Regions from separate parts of the Paenibacillus sp. SEL3 genome, predicted to be linked through region 3. Evidence: riboswitches for the same ligand, from Rfam matches in the RefSeq annotation. Region 3 holds a riboswitch; each other region holds the start of a gene.
The links. Region 3 has a riboswitch for glycine ahead of ACYCS5_RS05490 (alanine/glycine:cation symporter family protein). Riboswitches for the same ligand answer to the same signal wherever they lie in the genome.

Region 1 (3,136 bases), 160 kb from region 3:
AATATCCGCGCCCTGTTTGCCGGGTGTCTCCAGCAAGCCAAGTGCCAGTGGGTTGGCACTGACGACCAAAAGACCTTTGTGTGCATGGATGAGGTCAGCCATCGGCTGTAGATTTTCCACGGCTCCGAAAAAGTTGGGGCTTTGGACCAAAACAGCCGCGGTCTGTTCCGATACGGCCGCCGCTAACGCATCAGCATCCGTTACACCGTCCGAACAGCCGATCTCCACGATGTCCAAATTCAATCCGCGTGCATAGGTTGCCAATACCTGACGTGCCTCTGGATGGACGGACCTCGATACGATAAGCTGTTTACGGCGGGTAGCTGCGGCGGACAGTGAGCCCGCTTCCGCCAGTGCAGTCGCTCCGTCGTACATGCTGGCATTAGCTACAGCCATGCCCGTCAATTCGCAAATATACGACTGAAATTCGAAAATGGCTTGTAGCTCGCCTTGGCTTACTTCCGGCTGATAGGGGGTGTAGGCTGTATAGAATTCCGAGCGTGAAGTGATGTGCTGGATGACCGACGGAATATGATGATCATAAATTCCTGCGCCAAGAAAGCTGGCATGTGTGTCTGTATTGGCGTTGTGTCCAGCCAGCTCGGCCAAGTGGCGGGTTAAGGCTTTCTCATCGAGTCGAGAAGAAAGAGGGAGTTCCCCTTGATATCGAATGGCCTCTGGAATGTCACTGAATAAATCATCAATGGATGATACACCCACCACACGCAGCATTTCGGTTTGATCTTGTTCAGTCATAGGGAGATAACGATGCTGCTTCATAGGTTCTGGCTCCTTTCGAAAAGCAAAATTTTAAATCGTAATTAGCTAATAAAAAAGTGTGAGCTGAAAAACCCGGAAGTTCATATCTGACATGTTTGCTTTATTGGAATGAAGAGAGTTTAAGATTAGCGCGGGCGTTTATAAAAGGGTGCTGCCACTACCTCGGCACGCAGGCGTTTGCCACGAATCTCAACCTCCAGCGGTGTGGAGAGGGCGCTAAAACGACTGTCCACCAAGGCGAGGCCCAGATTACGCTTCAAGGTGGGCGACTGAGTCCCCGTTGTGACCTCACCGATGCGTTGTCCTTCTGCGAATACCGGATAATGGGCGCGTGGGATGCCGCGATCAATCATTTCCAGCCCGATCAATTTACGAGGAACCCCTTGTTCTTTTTGACGCTGAAGTGCTTCTCTACCGATAAAATCTCCTTTATTCAGCTTGACGAAGAAACCCAGACCGGCTTCGAGTGGTGAAATTGTGGCAGATAACTCCTGTCCGTATAGCGGCAACCGAGCCTCAAAGCGTAGTGTATCCCGAGCACCAAGTCCAGCGGGAATCAGCCCATACGACTCACCGGAACGAAGCAAACCCTCCCATACGGCGGGTGCTTCCGCGGCAGGTACGTAAAATTCAAAACCGTCTTCGCCCGTATATCCGGTTCGTGAGACGAGTGCTTTTGCTCCGAACAATGGCACGTTCTCATGAAAGTGGAAAGATGCCAGATTCGTAATATCCGTATCTGCCACGGCTGCGGCAATACGTGCTGCTTCCGGTCCCTGCAATGCCAGCAATGCTATTGCATCAGACACATTCTCCATGTGAACGGATGCAGGCACATGACGAAGTAACCAATCCCAATCCTTATCAATGTTGGAGGCGTTCACAACGAGCATGTAGCGCTCCGGTCCTTTGCAGTAAACAAGCAGGTCGTCTACTACACCTCCATCGGGGTAACACAGGAGTGAATATTGTGCCTGACCTGGTTCCAACTGGCTGACATCATTCGTGGTCACCCTTTGTAGAAAAGCTTCGGCCTCTTTGCCTTCAACCAAAAACTCACCCATATGCGATACATCGAATAAACCCGCACGTTGCCGGACGGCCTCATGCTCCTTTTGGATACCGCTAAACTGAACGGGGAGCTCCCAGCCGCCAAAGTCAATACAACGAACCCCAGACTGCGTCCCGTAGGACGAATATAGCGGTGTTTTTCGCAAATTAGTCATGTTTCCACTCCTATCCGGTGTGATCGGCAAAACAAAAAAGACAGGCCGAAAAAAACGTATAGACAGCAGTCTATACTCTTTTTTCAGCTCTGTCCTTGATACCAGAAAGTTACCCCGGTATGTACCGGGTTTCCTCTTGGGTGATCCGCTCCAATAGCGAATGCTCTCCAGAGATGCGTCCGGCAGAGGTCCTTTTGCCTGAGAGATTCACCTGCAATGCAGGCTTACTCCTTCGGCGCTACCTTCGGGATCAGCAGTATATTACCTGGCTTTGCAGATAACAACTTGATCCGATTCGCGTGCACAACTGTCTCACAAGCGGCAACAGCTATGCGAATCTTTTTGGCAGTCTCTCCCTCTGCGTTCATCCGCGTTTGCAGTTGTCGGGGTGTTTCCCAAAGTATTTGCTATAACCCATTAATACGCAAATTCATTCAAAATGTCAATAAAAATGTCATCAAAAACAATAGAAAAAACATTTAATATATAAATAAGGATATGTAAGCGTTTGTTATAAATTATTATATTTTTATATAGAGCGCTATAGGAGGTGATATGAAGTATTTTTGTTAGTATTATTGACATGAGTGTTCTTATTGTCATAATCTTAACCTGTCTAATACAGGTGAGCAAATGCGATTTTATTCATATGGAAGTGAGGGGAACAGAATGGGTGAAGTGAAGCAGCAACTTTGGTATACAGACGAACATGAGTGGGTTCAGCGGACAGAGAATGGAACGGTGCGGATTGGTATTACAGACTTTGCACAGCACCAACTGGGTGATATTGTTTTTGTAGAATTACCTGAGGCGGGAGTAACGATTGAGCAGGGAGCGGAGATCGGTACGATTGAATCGGTGAAGACGGTATCCGACCTTTTTGCTCCGGTGACGGGAACTATATTAAAAGTGAATGAAGCGCTGGAAGGTACACCTGAGCTAGTGAATGAATCTCCTTATGACAAAGGTTGGATGGTAGAAGTAGAGATGGATAAAGATGTGGAGGAAGCATTGGGCAAACTACTGTCGGCGGATCAGTATGAGCAGTTGATTTCGGAGTAATAAATAGAGCAATGCAGCATGAAATAATAGCGTGTTATTCGGAATTTTATATTGATTTTTAATTGAAT
Region 2 (3,136 bases), 2.5 Mb from region 3:
TGTTTTATAGAGGAAAAGTAATTGGTTTAAAGCTTAGAAATTACGACTTATTCTTCTTGATTGATGGGTTGCGTGTAAGTGATTCGGTCAAACGCTTGCCAGTCGGCGTCTGAGCCAAGCCGCCTTTGGCGGTCTCGCGGTGCTTCGACGGCATCGCGCTGCCGACTTCAAGCATCACGTCAATGACTTCGTCAGACGGAATAGCGCTGCGCACACCCGCCAAAGCCATGTCCGCTGCGGCAAGCGCAGTCACGGCTCCCAGCCCGTTGCGCACGATGCACGGAATCTCCACGAGTCCGGCGACGGGGTCGCAAATCAGGCCGAGCGTGTTCTTAAGAGCGAGGCCCACGGCGTGAACAGCTTGTTCAGGCGTACCACCGCGCAGCTCGACCATAGCGCCAGCGGCCATCCCGATAGCTGAGCCAATCTCAGCCTGACAGCCTCCCTCCGCGCCAGAAATGAAGGAGTTGTTGGCGATCACGTAGCCAATGGCTCCAGCGGCGAATAGGCCGTTCACCATATGCTCATCATCCCAGCCGAACCGTTCCTGCGCACTGATGAACACACCAGGGATAACTCCACATGAGCCTGCGGTAGGAGTGGCGACAATGCGACCCATAGATGCATTAACCTCCGACACGGAGAGGGCATAAGCCATGGCGAGCGCGGAGGCATCACCGGAGCAGGTCTCCCCTGACCGCAGATACTCGGCCAGGCGCTTGCCGTCGCCGCCCGTCAATCCACTGCGGGATACGGTGTCTTGTGTCTGACCGCGATGAACAGCTTCCTTCATGATTTCATAATAATCAGACATTTGGCGAAAGATTTCTTCCTCCGTTGTATTCGTTTCTTGTACCTGCTCTTGAATCATCAAGCGGCCAATCGTGGTGGATTCTTCAGCGCATAAAGCGCTGATCTCATGCAGATGGCTAAACCGCATCGGATTCAGCTCCTTTTTTCAAATTAATCATCTTAATTTCATACATATGAGGTAAAGAACGCAGTTCCGCAATCAGTTCAGCTGGAGCAGAACTGTCCGTTTCAATGGCGGTGAGTGCTTCACCATCCCGGCCTTTGCGATCTACGTGCATATAGGCAATGTTAATGTGGGCCGCGCCCAGCGCTGAAGTTATTGCGCCCAATGTACCGGGCTTATCCGAGTGGAGAAGCACCAGCGTAGGCAGCTCCCCGGTCAGATTGACCCGGAATTCGTTGAGTTGCTGGACATGGATGCTGCCGCCGCCGATGGAGGAGCCCAGCAGTGTGCGCTGATCCTCGCCCTTCCACAACTCGAAACGGACGGTGTTCGGATGAGGAGCGGGGAGTCCACTGACGGCGAATTCCACGGTCATCCCGGCTTGCTCGGCCCATTGCTCGGCATCTGGAATCCGGTGATCGTCCGTATCGTAATTAAGCAGTCCTGCGATGAGCGCCAGATCCGTACCGTGTCCTTTATACGTATCGGCAAAGGAGCCGTACAGTGTCATACGGGCACGGTCAGGCTGCGCCCCGAGCCAGTGCCGGGCAACGCGTGCGAGTCGCACCGCGCCTGCAGTGTGTGAACTGGAAGGTCCGGTCATGGCCGGGCCGATAATAGAAAATACATCTTTGAAACGCATGGTGTGGCCCCCTGTGTGTTCTAATACCATACTATATGGTATTTCCGCGTCTTTGCGCGGTTATGACGGTTCCTAATGCTGACGCACAATGTGAGCACAAAAAAGGACAGGATAAGGAAGTTTCCCTTATCTCTGTCCTCGTTACCTGAGAGTTTCGTGCGGTGTTCTTACCGCCTTACCCCTTGGGTGGCTTGCGCTCTCTCCAGAGTTGCGTCAGATGACGATACATGGACCTGAGAGATTATCCGCCAGCCGGGTGCTGGCGTCTTGCTCCTTCGGTGCCGCCAGAGTGTAAGCCTCCTGGACAGACTCTCCCGTCATCTTCATTCGCGTATACCGTTCTACATGTCTTTCTTAGCGTAATGTATGACGTGCTCGGTGTCAATCACAGGGTTCAATTTTTACATAAACGAGGATTTTGCAAAAAACCAATAAGCGACTTCCAATGAACAATATATAGATCGAAATGGCCTAGTTCGTCTAGATATCGCGCTTTGGAGCGATTGGAATCGAATTTTGCAAAATCCTGAAACAGGTGCATTTCCAATAAAAAAGATTAAAGTTTACATAATTGTGGATGAAATCAGGAAGGAATTAGAAGATTGGCGGCTAATCTGATAGAGGACAAGTACATTTATGGAAATCATAGGAGGGATATTGACGTATGGTAAAAGGCTTGCGGTTCACAGGTTCACGCTTAAAAGGGATGCTGCATCTAGCAGCGATCGTTTCACTGCTGATCGGGATCTTCGTTCCGTTCGGTCAGGTCAAGGCAGAGGGAGCATTGACAGTAGCCGAAGCACTTCAGGGCCAAAGCAGTGGAGGTACGGTGACGGTAGAAGGTTATATCGTCGGACATGCTACCGGATCGAAAACGGCTAACTTTTCTTCTCCGTTTGCGAATGATTTTAACGTACTGATTGCCGACCAGGCCAATGAACGTAGCACGTCTAATCTATTGGATGTGCAGCTGACATCTGCGTACAGAGGGCAATTTGGGTTAACAGGTCATCCTGGACTGGTCGGCAGCAAAATTCGCGTGACAGGTACGCTTGGTGCCTACAATAATTTTGGTGGAGTAAAAAGTCCAAGCGCTGTGGAACTGGTGAGTGGAAGCGAGCCGGGGGAACCAGGTGAACCTGGCGAACCTGAACCTGGCAACCCGGGTCAACCCGGTACTACACTGCCGGATGGAAAAGGCAAAAAGGTGCTGTTCGATAATACGCACGCACAGACGGCTGGTGCAGCAGATTGGGTCATTGAAGGCGCCTTCTCCGACTTTGCCAATGGATTACGTAATGTAGGCTTTACTGTGGATCAATTGAACCGCCCTATTCCTTTTACTTATGGAGAACAGGCCATAACCTATGATAAGCTGCGCCAATATGATGTGTTCATCATCGGTGAAGCGAATGTGGCCTTTAAGGCATCCGAGCAGGCTGCCCTGCTGCAATATGTGAATAACGGGGGAAGTGTCTTCTTCATCTCCGACCATTATAATGCCGACCGTAACAAAA
Region 3 (3,136 bases):
GTATGGTTTAATCCATTTGACACCCAGTAAATATTCAACACAACGTTCCCCGTAGTAATTCCAGCCCAGTATCGTTGTAAATGCAAATAAAATAAGGCTAATCGTCACGAGTTCTGCACCAGCCGGAAAGGCACTGGAAAACGCATGCTGGGTCATCAGACCTCCATCGTCATTTCCACTCCATATTCCCGTAACCAGCAACGTAAATCCCGTCAGATTACAAATAATCATCGTATCGATAAATACGCCTGTCATGGATATCAACCCTTGTTCTGCAGGCCATTTCGTCTTAGCAGCAGCTGCTGCAATTGGCGCACTTCCCAAACCGGCTTCATTAGCAAAAATACCTCTGGCAACTCCACTTCGCATCGCCAACATAATCGTCGCTCCGGCAAATCCACCCGTTGCAGATGTGGTCGAGAAGGCCCCTTGTAATACTAAAGCAATCGCATGAGGAAGCTCTCCTGCAAACTTAATGAGTACAATTAAGCAAACTACGATATAGAGCCCCGACATGAATGGAACAATCTTTGTGGATACCTTGGCAATACTTTTGAGTCCTCCAATCGTAACAACAGCAGTTAACACGGAAATAATGATCGCTGTAACTACCGTTGGCACTCCAAAGCTACTTTCCGTCGAAGAAACGATAGCCTTTACTTGCGGAAAAGTACCGATTCCAAATAGGGCTACAAGAACACCAGAAAAGGCAAACAACATCGCCAGCGGCTTGAAACGGCGGCCAAGTCCGTTTTCAATATAATACATCGGACCACCCGAAAATTGTCCGTTCCGGTCTTTAACACGGTATTTAACGGATAATAATCCTTCCGCATATTTGGTTGCCATCCCGAAAAAAGCTGCAACCAGCATCCAGAATAATGAACCGGGCCCACCCAGCTTGATCGCTGTCGCCACGCCAACAATACTTCCTGTACCTACAGTAGCTGCCAGTGCCGTACTCAATGCACCGAAGCTGCTTACATCTCCGCTACCTTCGTCCGGCGCTTTACCAATTAGCTTGAGCGCCAAAGGCAATCGAATAACCTGAAGCAGCTTCAAGCGGATCGTTAGCCACAACCCCGTGCCCATCACGAGAATAAGAAGCGGCGCTCCCCATATCCAGCTGTCAATCGTTTCTAACACATGTACCAAATTCATTTCAACCCGCTCCTCCAGCATATTAGAAAACAAAAAAGAGTCAAATCCGCTGATTCGACTCCTGGAGAGGTTAAAGGCACGAAAAAATACAACCATCTTGTGCAGGTTTTGCCTCTAATAGCTCATAAAAAAGCCTAGGGCATTCCCTGTCACAGGTTATTCGCGTCTCTGTCCTTTTGCCTGAGAGTTTAAGCAGATGTTCTCTGCGGTGCACCTTCGGCGCCCAATTAAGGGTCTCTCCAGAGTTCTGTCCGTTTACGGTCCCCGCTTGTGGCTGTAAACAGCCTAAGCACCTGAGAGTTTTGCCCCTTCGGTCGGAACTTTCGTTCCATCTCCCGCAAACATCAACCAGACATATGAAATTTTTATTCATTATACAGAAAACTTTCAGCTTATTACAAGTGAAAAGTTTGTGAAGCCCTCTGAAATATTATTATTGAGTCTATCAAAAAAGCGGGTACAGCAGATCGCATCCTTAGGATGTCCTCTGCTATACCCGCCCGAGATGATATGGAATTACAATTCTTCACCGTTGGTTGCTATCACATTTTTATACCAATTAAAAGAGTCTTTTTTGGAGCGTTTGAGCGTTCCGTTACCGTCATCATCCAGATCAACGTAAATAAATCCGTAGCGCTTGGACATTTCGGAAGTAGACATGCTCACAAGGTCGATAGGGCCCCAGCTGGTGTAACCAATCAGATCAACACCGTCGGCAATCGCTTCCTTCATTTGGGCAATATGCTGACGCAAGTAATCAATGCGATATGTGTCATGCACAGAGCCATCTTCCTCCACCTTATCATATGCACCCAAGCCATTTTCCACGATGAACAGAGGCTTTTGATAGCGATCATAAAACGTATTCAGTGTAACACGCAGGCCGATCGGATCGATCTGCCATCCCCAGTCGGAGGACTGCAGATACGGATTTTTCACGCCGCCAATCAGGTTTCCTGCTGCTTTCTCGCCTTCTGGACCTGCCGATACGGTCAAGGTCATGTAGTAGCTAAATGAGATAAAATCAACCGTATTATTTTTCAAAATTTCGTCATCGCCGGGTTCTGTCTGGATCACAATATTATTTTCTTCAAAATAACGATTCATATAGTTGGAATATTCCCCACGGGCATGCACATCCGTAAAGAATAGGTTCATCTGATTTTCATGCTGGGCTTTCAGTATATCCGCTGGGTTACACGTATGTGGATAGCTTTCTATACGTGCCAACATACAGCCGATCTGAGCACCCGGGATGATCTCATGTCCCCGTTTGGTTGCCAGTGCACTAGCTACAAATTGATGATGCAATGCTTGATATATCGCTTGCTGTTTGTTTTCTACACGGTCAATAACCACACCGCCACCGGTGAACGGACTCATGGTCATTACATTGATTTCATTAAAGGTCAGCCAGTATTTTACTTTATCCTTATAGCGTGTAAACACCGTTTCGGCATAATTGACGTAATGCTGTATGACTTCACGACCCAGCCAGCCATTATACTTCTGAGTCAGACCTAGCGGTGTTTCATAATGTGACAATGTTACCAAGGGCTCAATATTATATTTGCGTAGCTCATCAAATACATTGTCGTAGAATTGCAATCCTGCTTCATTCGGCTCGTGATCATAGCCATTCGGGAAAATCCGCGACCAGTGGATGGACATACGAAATACTTTAAAGCCCATTTCAGCGAACAATGCAATATCTTCTTTGTAGTGGTGGTAAAAGTCCACACCTTCACGTTTTGGGAAACGGGCATTGACTTTGCCTGCCAAAATGTCTTCGAGTCGCTCGGACGAAATCTCTATAGCGTGATCGTTCTTACGTTCCGCTTTGGGTACATAAGCAATCATGTCTGCGCTGGACAAGCCTTTTCCATCTACGTCAAAAGCACCTTCCAATTGGTTGGCTGCAGTTGCCCCGCCCCACAAGAAGTTTTTCGGAAATCCTTTTAGCATCTTCGTCATG
Region 4 (3,136 bases), 650 kb from region 3:
TCTGGACAAGTCTCGGTGCCCCTTCCACCCTGGCCGATTACAATATTAATGATGAGCAATTGGAAAAAATCGCAAACATTGCAGCCCGTGAAATGGAATACGGAGGCTTCGGTAACTATAAAAAGCTTAATCAAGGAGATATTTTAGCTATTTTGCGCGCATCGTTATAACATTTAAAAAGGGAGTGTCCTCAAGCCTATGGTGGCTGAAGACACTCCCTTTTGGAATTTATGAATTAACCGTTTGTCCCTTTTCTTCTACTTGGATAGCAGCCCCTACATGGGTACCTGCAAGAATACCCTTTTTCTTATTAGGATACAAAGAATCCATATAGGTTCGGGTTTCTGCAACTACGATTCCCGATAAGCCAAGCAGTGCAATCAGGTTCGGGAAAGCCATCATTGCGTTAAAGATATCTGCCAGCAGCCAAATGGCTTCCAACTTGATGAACGCACCTCCTGCCACAAGTGCGATGAACAAATAACGGTATGGTTTAATCCATTTGACACCCAGTAAATATTCAACACAACGTTCCCCGTAGTAATTCCAGCCCAGTATCGTTGTAAATGCAAATAAAATAAGGCTAATCGTCACGAGTTCTGCACCAGCCGGAAAGGCACTGGAAAACGCATGCTGGGTCATCAGACCTCCATCGTCATTTCCACTCCATATTCCCGTAACCAGCAACGTAAATCCCGTCAGATTACAAATAATCATCGTATCGATAAATACGCCTGTCATGGATATCAACCCTTGTTCTGCAGGCCATTTCGTCTTAGCAGCAGCTGCTGCAATTGGCGCACTTCCCAAACCGGCTTCATTAGCAAAAATACCTCTGGCAACTCCACTTCGCATCGCCAACATAATCGTCGCTCCGGCAAATCCACCCGTTGCAGATGTGGTCGAGAAGGCCCCTTGTAATACTAAAGCAATCGCATGAGGAAGCTCTCCTGCAAACTTAATGAGTACAATTAAGCAAACTACGATATAGAGCCCCGACATGAATGGAACAATCTTTGTGGATACCTTGGCAATACTTTTGAGTCCTCCAATCGTAACAACAGCAGTTAACACGGAAATAATGATCGCTGTAACTACCGTTGGCACTCCAAAGCTACTTTCCGTCGAAGAAACGATAGCCTTTACTTGCGGAAAAGTACCGATTCCAAATAGGGCTACAAGAACACCAGAAAAGGCAAACAACATCGCCAGCGGCTTGAAACGGCGGCCAAGTCCGTTTTCAATATAATACATCGGACCACCCGAAAATTGTCCGTTCCGGTCTTTAACACGGTATTTAACGGATAATAATCCTTCCGCATATTTGGTTGCCATCCCGAAAAAAGCTGCAACCAGCATCCAGAATAATGAACCGGGCCCACCCAGCTTGATCGCTGTCGCCACGCCAACAATACTTCCTGTACCTACAGTAGCTGCCAGTGCCGTACTCAATGCACCGAAGCTGCTTACATCTCCGCTACCTTCGTCCGGCGCTTTACCAATTAGCTTGAGCGCCAAAGGCAATCGAATAACCTGAAGCAGCTTCAAGCGGATCGTTAGCCACAACCCCGTGCCCATCACGAGAATAAGAAGCGGCGCTCCCCATATCCAGCTGTCAATCGTTTCTAACACATGTACCAAATTCATTTCAACCCGCTCCTCCAGCATATTAGAAAACAAAAAAGAGTCAAATCCGCTGATTCGACTCCTGGAGAGGTTAAAGGCACGAAAAAATACAACCATCTTGTGCAGGTTTTGCCTCTAATAGCTCATAAAAAAGCCTAGGGCATTCCCTGTCACAGGTTATTCGCGTCTCTGTCCTTTTGCCTGAGAGTTTAAGCAGATGTTCTCTGCGGTGCACCTTCGGCGCCCAATTAAGGGTCTCTCCAGAGTTCTGTCCGTTTACGGTCCCCGCTTGTGGCTGTAAACAGCCTAAGCACCTGAGAGTTTTGCCCCTTCGGTCGGAACTTTCGTTCCATCTCCCGCAAACATCAACCAGACATATGAAATTTTTATTCATTATACAGAAAACTTTCAGCTTATTACAAGTGAAAAGTTTGTGAAGCCCTCTGAAATATTATTATTGAGTCTATCAAAAAAGCGGGTACAGCAGATCGCATCCTTAGGATGTCCTCTGCTATACCCGCCCGAGATGATATGGAATTACAATTCTTCACCGTTGGTTGCTATCACATTTTTATACCAATTAAAAGAGTCTTTTTTGGAGCGTTTGAGCGTTCCGTTACCGTCATCATCCAGATCAACGTAAATAAATCCGTAGCGCTTGGACATTTCGGAAGTAGACATGCTCACAAGGTCGATAGGGCCCCAGCTGGTGTAACCAATCAGATCAACACCGTCGGCAATCGCTTCCTTCATTTGGGCAATATGCTGACGCAAGTAATCAATGCGATATGTGTCATGCACAGAGCCATCTTCCTCCACCTTATCATATGCACCCAAGCCATTTTCCACGATGAACAGAGGCTTTTGATAGCGATCATAAAACGTATTCAGTGTAACACGCAGGCCGATCGGATCGATCTGCCATCCCCAGTCGGAGGACTGCAGATACGGATTTTTCACGCCGCCAATCAGGTTTCCTGCTGCTTTCTCGCCTTCTGGACCTGCCGATACGGTCAAGGTCATGTAGTAGCTAAATGAGATAAAATCAACCGTATTATTTTTCAAAATTTCGTCATCGCCGGGTTCTGTCTGGATCACAATATTATTTTCTTCAAAATAACGATTCATATAGTTGGAATATTCCCCACGGGCATGCACATCCGTAAAGAATAGGTTCATCTGATTTTCATGCTGGGCTTTCAGTATATCCGCTGGGTTACACGTATGTGGATAGCTTTCTATACGTGCCAACATACAGCCGATCTGAGCACCCGGGATGATCTCATGTCCCCGTTTGGTTGCCAGTGCACTAGCTACAAATTGATGATGCAATGCTTGATATATCGCTTGCTGTTTGTTTTCTACACGGTCAATAACCACACCGCCACCGGTGAACGGACTCATGGTCATTACATTGATTTCATTAAAGGTCAGCCAGTATTTTACTTTATCCTTATAGCGTGTAAACACCGTTTCGGCATAATTGACGTAATGCTGTATGACTTCACGA

Region 1: it holds a riboswitch for glycine, as region 3 does, so the genes downstream of both, gcvT (glycine cleavage system aminomethyltransferase GcvT) here and ACYCS5_RS05490 (alanine/glycine:cation symporter family protein) in region 3, are expected to answer to the same signal.
Region 2: it holds a riboswitch for glycine, as region 3 does, so the genes downstream of both, sdaAB (L-serine ammonia-lyase, iron-sulfur-dependent subunit beta) here and ACYCS5_RS05490 (alanine/glycine:cation symporter family protein) in region 3, are expected to answer to the same signal.
Region 4: it holds a riboswitch for glycine, as region 3 does, so the genes downstream of both, ACYCS5_RS08465 (alanine/glycine:cation symporter family protein) here and ACYCS5_RS05490 (alanine/glycine:cation symporter family protein) in region 3, are expected to answer to the same signal.

The regions. Positions count from the first base shown of each region.
Region 1 is NZ_CM137725.1:997,273-1,000,408, reverse strand. Features, by position in the region: gene gcvPA (aminomethyl-transferring glycine dehydrogenase subunit GcvPA) at 1-780, opposite strand, end outside; gene gcvT (glycine cleavage system aminomethyltransferase GcvT) at 906-2,006, opposite strand; glycine riboswitch at 2,183-2,282, opposite strand; gene gcvH (glycine cleavage system protein GcvH) at 2,676-3,068, shown strand.
Region 2 is NZ_CM137725.1:3,653,862-3,656,997, forward strand. Features, by position in the region: gene sdaAA (L-serine ammonia-lyase, iron-sulfur-dependent, subunit alpha) at 41-940, opposite strand; gene sdaAB (L-serine ammonia-lyase, iron-sulfur-dependent subunit beta) at 930-1,619, opposite strand; glycine riboswitch at 1,831-1,946, opposite strand; gene ACYCS5_RS16890 (DUF6359 domain-containing protein) at 2,284-3,136, shown strand, end outside.
Region 3 is NZ_CM137725.1:1,161,677-1,164,812, forward strand. Features, by position in the region: gene ACYCS5_RS05490 (alanine/glycine:cation symporter family protein) at 1-1,161, opposite strand, end outside; glycine riboswitch at 1,320-1,414, opposite strand; glycine riboswitch at 1,433-1,509, opposite strand; gene ACYCS5_RS05495 (glycoside hydrolase family 1 protein) at 1,678-3,135, opposite strand.
Region 4 is NZ_CM137725.1:1,812,653-1,815,788, forward strand. Features, by position in the region: gene ACYCS5_RS08460 (iron-containing alcohol dehydrogenase) at 1-170, shown strand, start outside; gene ACYCS5_RS08465 (alanine/glycine:cation symporter family protein) at 229-1,647, opposite strand; glycine riboswitch at 1,806-1,900, opposite strand; glycine riboswitch at 1,919-1,995, opposite strand; gene ACYCS5_RS08470 (glycoside hydrolase family 1 protein) at 2,164-3,136, opposite strand, start outside.